One region of the Tardiphaga sp. 813_E8_N1_3 genome, then DNA from elsewhere that is predicted to be linked to it. Evidence: predicted binding sites of a transcription regulator. Region 1 holds the regulator's gene; the other holds the start of a gene.

Region 1 (3,306 bases):
CGGATCCGCACCGTGCTCTCGGGCGATAGCCGCGCCATTGCTACGGCGCTGCTCACAGGGCGTCGCGATGCGATTTCGGCTGACGTCAATGATGCGATGTTCATCTCCGGTCTCGGGCATGTGCTGTCGATCTCCGGCTATCATATGGCCGTCGTGGCCGGCGTGGTGTTCTTCGCGATACGCGCATTGCTCGCGTTGATCCCCGTCCTGACAGTGACGTTCCCGATCAAGAAAGTCGCAGCCACCGCGGCGTTGTTCGCAGCGCTGTTTTATCTGCTGCTGTCGGGCGCCGAGGTCGCCACGCAGCGTTCGTTCTTCATGACGGCCGTCGTGTTGATCGCTGTCATGGTCGATCGCCGGGCGGTGACGTTCCGCACGCTGGCGGTGGCGGCAATGGTCGTGCTGATCGTGGCGCCCGAAGCGCTGGTGCATCCGAGTTTTCAGATGTCATTCGCGGCGACGCTGGGGCTCGTCGCATTGGTGCAGATCGGCATGCCCGCGCTGTTTGCCTCGCCCGATCATTCCGCGACGGCGCGCGTGGCGCTATGGGGCGGACGCGAGATCGCGATGCTCGTACTCGCTTCGCTGGTAGCCGGCCTTGCCACCACGCCCTATGCCGCATTTCATTTCCACCGCGTCACGCCCTATGGCGTCGTCGCCAATCTCCTGGCGATGCCGGTGGTCTCGGCGATGGTGATGCCGGCGGGTATTCTCGGTTTGGTGGCCATGCCGTTCGGCTTTGATGGTGTGTTCTGGCGGCTGATGGATGTCGGCGTCCAGTGGATGATCGTGGTCACGCAATGGGTGGCAGCCTTGCCCGGTGCCATCGGCCGGATGCCGGCTTTTGGCACCGGGCCGCTGGTCGCCGCCAGCATTGGCATCATCGTGCTCGGATTGTTGCGCACGCCGTTGCGCCTAGCGGGACTTGGCGTGCTGGTGCTCTCGATCGTCTGGGCACTCCTGGTGAAGCAGCCGGATGTGCTGATCTCGGGGGACGGGCACAGCGTTGCGGTACGGGGCAGGGACGGGCGCCTGAATATGATGCGCAGCGCCAAGGATACGTTTCTGTTGAAAGAGTGGCTTGCCGGCGATGCTGACGCTCGGCTGCCAACGGATTCCTCCCTCAGCCATGGCGTGTCCTGCGACCGCGACGGATGCATCACGCCGCTGGCCGATGGCGCTCTGGTGGCGCTGGCTCTACAGCCTGACGCGTTCACGGATGATTGCGAGAAAGCGGTACTGATCGTCACGACGAAACAACCGCCAAAGGATTGCCGTGCGCTGGTGGTCGAACAGGATCGCCTGCAACGAAACGGTGCGGTGAGCTTGCAGCGAACTGCGAACGGCTTTGCGATGGATGCCGTGCGACCGCGTGGCCTGGACCGCCCGTGGTCGCGCGCCACCCCCGATGAGCCCCAGCACGATCTGATCCAGAACAGTCGCACGCCGCAAAACCGGCCGGTGGATGCGACGCCGGCGGAAACTGATCTTCAACCCGAAGATCAGTAATCCGCCGAGGCGACTGCCTTAATAGCGGCGATACAGGCCAATCAGCTTGCCTTGAATGCGCACCCGGTTGGGCGGCAGGATGCGGACTTCGTAAGCGTCATTGGCTGGCTCCAGCGCGATCGAAGCGCCGCGGCGGCGGAAGCGCTTCAGCGTGGCTTCCTCGTCGTCGATCAGGGCCACCACGATGTCGCCGGTGTCGGCGCTTTCGTTGCGCTGGATCAGCACCGTATCGCCGTCGAGAATGCCGGCGTCCTGCATGGAATCGCCGCGCACTTCGAGCGCGTAATGTTCGCCGGAGCCGAGCATGTCTGCGGGCATGCTGATGGTGTGGCTGCGGGTCTGCAGTGCCTCGATCGGCGTACCGGCCGCGATCCGGCCCATCACCGGGATGGCAACCGTGCGGCCATTGTCATCATCGCCGCTATTGCTGGCGATGCTGGCGGCCGTGCGTACCCTGCCGAGCGTGCCTTCGATGACGCTGGGCGTGAAGCCGCGGCGCCCGGTGCCGCCTGTGACCGGCGCGCCAAGCTCAGGCAGCTTGATGACTTCGATGGCGCGGGCCCGGTTGGGCAGACGACGTATGAAGCCGCGTTCTTCCAGCGCTGTGATCAGGCGATGGATGCCGGACTTCGAGCGCAGATCGAGCGCATCCTTCATCTCGTCGAAGGAGGGCGGGACGCCGGCTTCCTTCAGTCGTTGATCGATGAATCGCAGGAGTTCGTATTGTTTGCGCGTGAGCATCTGAAGCCATCCTCAGTTGACGGTGTCGGCCGCCGCGTGCGTTTCAAAGGGCCTTCGAACGGTGAGCCTCAGTCCAGAGACGATCGTTCGAAGATCGGTTGCGCGAGTTCGGGCACTCTCAAACTACTCAAAGCCACAGAATCTCGAAACAAATCATGAACGAACACTATATGTTCCATATGTGTTCTGCAATGCTTAATTTCCCGTCAAGAAGACGTATGTGGAGCCGAGCAAGGCAATGACTGAGGAAGTCGTTCCGGACCTTCCGCGAGCGCGTCAAACGACGGAAATGCGCGAGCAGACCGCTTGCAGTTACGCGGAAGGCGGCCGGCCGGAGAGTGGCAAAGGCGGCGGTGTCGTGGAGCCGGTCGCCAGCGAGCGCTGAACCATGATCGTGTCGGCCCAGCGGCCCGAGCGATAGGCGACGCCGGGCAGCAAGCCGACGCGGGCAAAGCCGAAGCTCTCATGCAAGCCGAGCGAGGCCGTGTTGTCGGCATCGATATAGCCGATGATTTGCCGAAAGCCGGCCGCCGCGCACACGTCGATCAATTCGCGCATCAACAGGCGGCCGATGCCGCGGCCGACATGTCCGTGGTGGATATAGATCGAGTGCTTGACCGTGTAGCGATAGGCCGGTCGCTTGCGGAACAGCACCACATAGGCATAGCCGACGACCTCGCCACCTCGGGTGGCGACGAGATGGGGAAACCGCTTGCTGCGCAGATTCTTGCGCCGATCTCTGAGATCGTCGGGCTGCGGCGTGTCGGCGTCGCTGACGCCTTCCTCGACGCCTTGCCGGATGTGCCGGCGATAGATCGCCAGCATGGCATCGACGTCGGTGTCGCGCGAGGGTCGTATGACGACCGGCTGTTCGAGTTCCGTTTGCAAATCAGGCTCCTTACGCGCTCCCTATTCGGAGACGACGTAAGTGTAAAGCCGGATCCGGCCATTGGCGTCGACCTTGCGGTAGATGCCCTGGATCTCGACGTCGAAGCCCGGGAACGTGTTGAAGCAGGTCTCGAACATCCTGAGATAATCGATCATCGGCTTGGACCG
Region 2 (3,306 bases), 500 kb from region 1:
GCAGCGGCGTCACTGCCTTGGCCTCCTCGCCCGCGGCGATGATCCGGCCATGTGCATATCGACTGAGCGTGCGCGCGCATGTCGATGTCCCCGCAATCGCTGCACTGACAATAAAACCCTGCCGCGACAGCGCCGCGCAGAGCTGCTCCATCAGTGCTGCCTCGCCACCGAACAGATGGGCACAGCCGGTGATGTCGAGAAACAGACCATGCGGCAGATCCAGCGCCACCAACGGTGTGAAGCGGTCGCACCAATCGGCGATGTCGGTCAGTACCTGCGTATCGGCGACAGGATCAGCATCGAATACCTGAATGTCCGGACAGACCGCACGGGCATTGGCGAGCGGCAGACCTGGTTCAAGGCCGAGCTTCGCCGCCGCATCGTCCAACGCGGAAATCTGCAGCGCATTGCTTTGCTTGGCGACGACAATACTTGCTTGCAGATTAGCTGGCGCGCCGTTGCGCGCGAGCTGACGTTTGATGCGGTCGGTTGGCAGGCGTGGCAGCCACAGGCTGAGGATGCGCCGATGTGTCACGGAAAACGCACTCATCACACTTCCATTCCATGATCCATTGCCCGTTCGGGCCGTGACGATTTCGAACCAGTTGCACGTCGAGTATGGGCGCGCCCCATGATTGCCAGGGCTTGAATGGCGGCGAATGCGCGGAGCGGATGATCCAGCGCGTCTCTGCCGTACTCGAGGCCGGAACGCCTGCAGTCCGCAGCAACAGGCACGTGACGCCCGACCCCCGCGCTGCCAGCGTGAGCTTGCGGCTGGCGACCAGGTCGAACTGTTTGCTGTCGCCCCAGGTCTCCAGCACGACGCTGCCCAGCGCATCGCAGGCCAGCGCATCTGCTGTGGTCCGCAATGCCGTCTCGACATCGGGCGCGCGCACGGCGACCAGCAAGCGCGGATCGAGACCGAGTTCGCGCCAGCCGCTCATGGCCAGCGCGCCGCATTCGCGTTCGGAGAAATCCTGCCGGATCCACAGCAGCGGCCGCTTTGCCGAGACACGATGCGCGAGGCCGGCGACAAAGCCTGTGGCCGCCGCGCTGTGACGGCCTTCGGCGAACACCTCATGCATGGTGCCACGCGCGAGCCCGCCTTGCAGCGCCGCGTCCGCCTCGGCATGACCGAGCGACACGCGATCCGGCGCATAGGTATCGCTGTGGGTCTCGATCCGTTCGATGCTGCCACGCAATTGCGCGAGCGTGGTCATGCGTGCGCCGGTCATGCGCCGCTCCTCGAAATTGTTTTGCCGTGGCGGGTTTTTAGTGAACCCATGCCGGCCCATTTGTTCATGATATGTTCTAATATAAAGCTAAGATGGCAAGCCGAGTCAATCGGGATCACGCAGCAATTTTTTCGCGAGTGAAATCAAGGAGATCCGATGAAGGGCCACGCTGTAACGGTCGCCTGGCCTTCGCCGTCAGATTACGAATTCACGCATCACGCGCCGCGTATCCATCTCGAATTCGAGATCGACCACCGGCGGCCGCGCAAAATGCCAGGTCATGCCCTGCCGCGAGGCACCGCGCTTGACCAGTTCATCGGCCACCACGGGATGGAAATCCTGCACCGTGTAGATCTGCGTCGCGGTGGTGTCCTTCCACGAGAAGCCGAAGGCGCCGAGGCGTTCTTCCATATTGCTCATGGTCATCCACGTTTTCTCCCGGAATGCGTCCGGCGAGGTCTCGCGATATCGCGTGATGCGCTCGGGATATGTTCCAGGTCCACCGCGCGCTTCAGCGCCACCCGCAATCACGAAAGTCGGCTTGGCACCGAGCGACGGCCGCGTAAACGAGAACGCGTAAAACGACGGCTCGCTCGGCGGATCGATTTCGAGACACACATTGCTGCGCGCGACGGGATTGTTGGTGCCGTCGAAGATGCCCCATTCAGCAAGCGTCTTGACATAGTGCTCGTTGAATTTTCGAAAACCAGCTTCGTCGACCACTGCAGGCGAGCGCAGTTCGCAGGCGCAGAACGATGTCAGCGGGCGATCGGCCGCGAGAATGTAATCGGCAATACGCGCAAATCCATCGGCCAATGGCAGCCATGTGTCGAAACGAACGCGCTCGATCTCGAAATCCGCATTGGCGGCAACGCCGCTGGAATACTGAAACACTGCGGGAATATAGCGATAATTGCCGGCTGGAAAATCGCGCGTCATGGGGTGGGTCCTGTGGGGGCCATGCGGGCCGCCAAAAGATAATGGCGGATCGCATGAAGCGATCCGCCATCCAACCTCAAACCATGTGCCCCCGCAAGCTCAGCTTCGCAAGGCCGCGTCCGTGCGATTAGGCCGTCCGCGTATGCTCCAAATCGAATTCCTCGATCTGCTTGGCGCGTTCCGTTTCCTTGCTGGCGCGGTGATCGGTGGCGACGGCGACATACACCGCGGGCAGCACGAACAGCGTGAACAGCGTGCCGATCATCATGCCGGAGACGACCACGAGGCCGATCGAGAAGCGGCTCGCAGCGCCTGCGCCCGCTGCAGTCAGCAGCGGCAGCAGGCCGGTGACCATCGCGGCCGTGGTCATCAAGATCGGACGCAGACGCACGCGGGCGGCCATCTCGATGGCCGAGCGACGATCGAGGCCTTCCTTGAGCTGCAACTCGTTGGCGAACTCCACCATCAGGATGCCGTGCTTCGAGATCAGGCCCACCAGCGTCAGCAGACCGACCTGGGTATAGATGTTGATCGTCGCCAGACCGAAGAACAGCGGGATCAACGCGCCCAGGATCGCCATCGGCACCGTGATCATGATGACCAGCGGATCGCGCAGACTTTCGAACTGCGCCGCCAGCACCAGGAAGATGATGATCAGCGCGAAGCCGAACGCCACCGCGAGCTGGTTGCCTTCCTGCACATATTGCCGGCTATCGGCGAGATAGTCGTGGTTGAATCCCGAGGGCAGTTGCTTGGCCGCCCCTTCGAGGAAGTCCACCGCCTGACCGACCGTGACGCCAGGCATCGGCACCGCCTGGAAGGTCGCCGAGTTCAGCTGGTTGTAGTGCGACAGCGCGTTCGGGTTGGTACCGGTCTCCACCTTCACCAGCGTCGACAGCGGCACCTGCTGCCCCGTCGTCGTCGGCACATAGTAGTTCGCCAGCGAATCCTGCGAAATGCGCATGCCACGCGGCACCTGCGGGATCACCTGATAGGAGCGCCCCTCGAGATTGAAGCGGTTGGTGTAGTTGCCGCCGAGCAGCGTTGCCAGCGTATTGCCGATGCTCGACATCGTAATGCCGAGATCGTTGGCCTTGGAGCGATCGATGGAGACGCGCACCACCGGCTGATT

Evidence for each region. The regulator LexA, encoded in region 1, represses DNA repair genes until DNA is damaged. The targets are predictions, from matches to a motif close to TGTTCNNNNTGTGTTCNG.
Region 2: a site for LexA is predicted at 1,297-1,314, ahead of AB8A33_RS16460 (ImuA family protein). Genes of this name have one in related genera too.

What each region holds. Positions count from the first base shown of each region.
Region 1 covers NZ_JBPWQE010000001.1:2,937,377-2,940,682, reverse strand. Annotated here, with positions in the region: gene AB8A33_RS14065 (ComEC/Rec2 family competence protein) at 1-1,509, shown strand, start outside; gene lexA (transcriptional repressor LexA) at 1,528-2,250, opposite strand; gene AB8A33_RS14055 (GNAT family N-acetyltransferase) at 2,563-3,138, opposite strand; gene AB8A33_RS14050 (Orn/Lys/Arg decarboxylase N-terminal domain-containing protein) at 3,160-3,306, opposite strand, start outside.
Region 2 covers NZ_JBPWQE010000001.1:3,434,629-3,437,934, forward strand. Annotated here, with positions in the region: gene AB8A33_RS16455 (Y-family DNA polymerase) at 1-550, opposite strand, end outside; gene AB8A33_RS16460 (ImuA family protein) at 444-1,235, opposite strand; gene cnbZ (2-amino-5-chloromuconate deaminase CnbZ) at 1,431-2,174, opposite strand; gene AB8A33_RS16470 (MexW/MexI family multidrug efflux RND transporter permease subunit) at 2,302-3,306, opposite strand, start outside.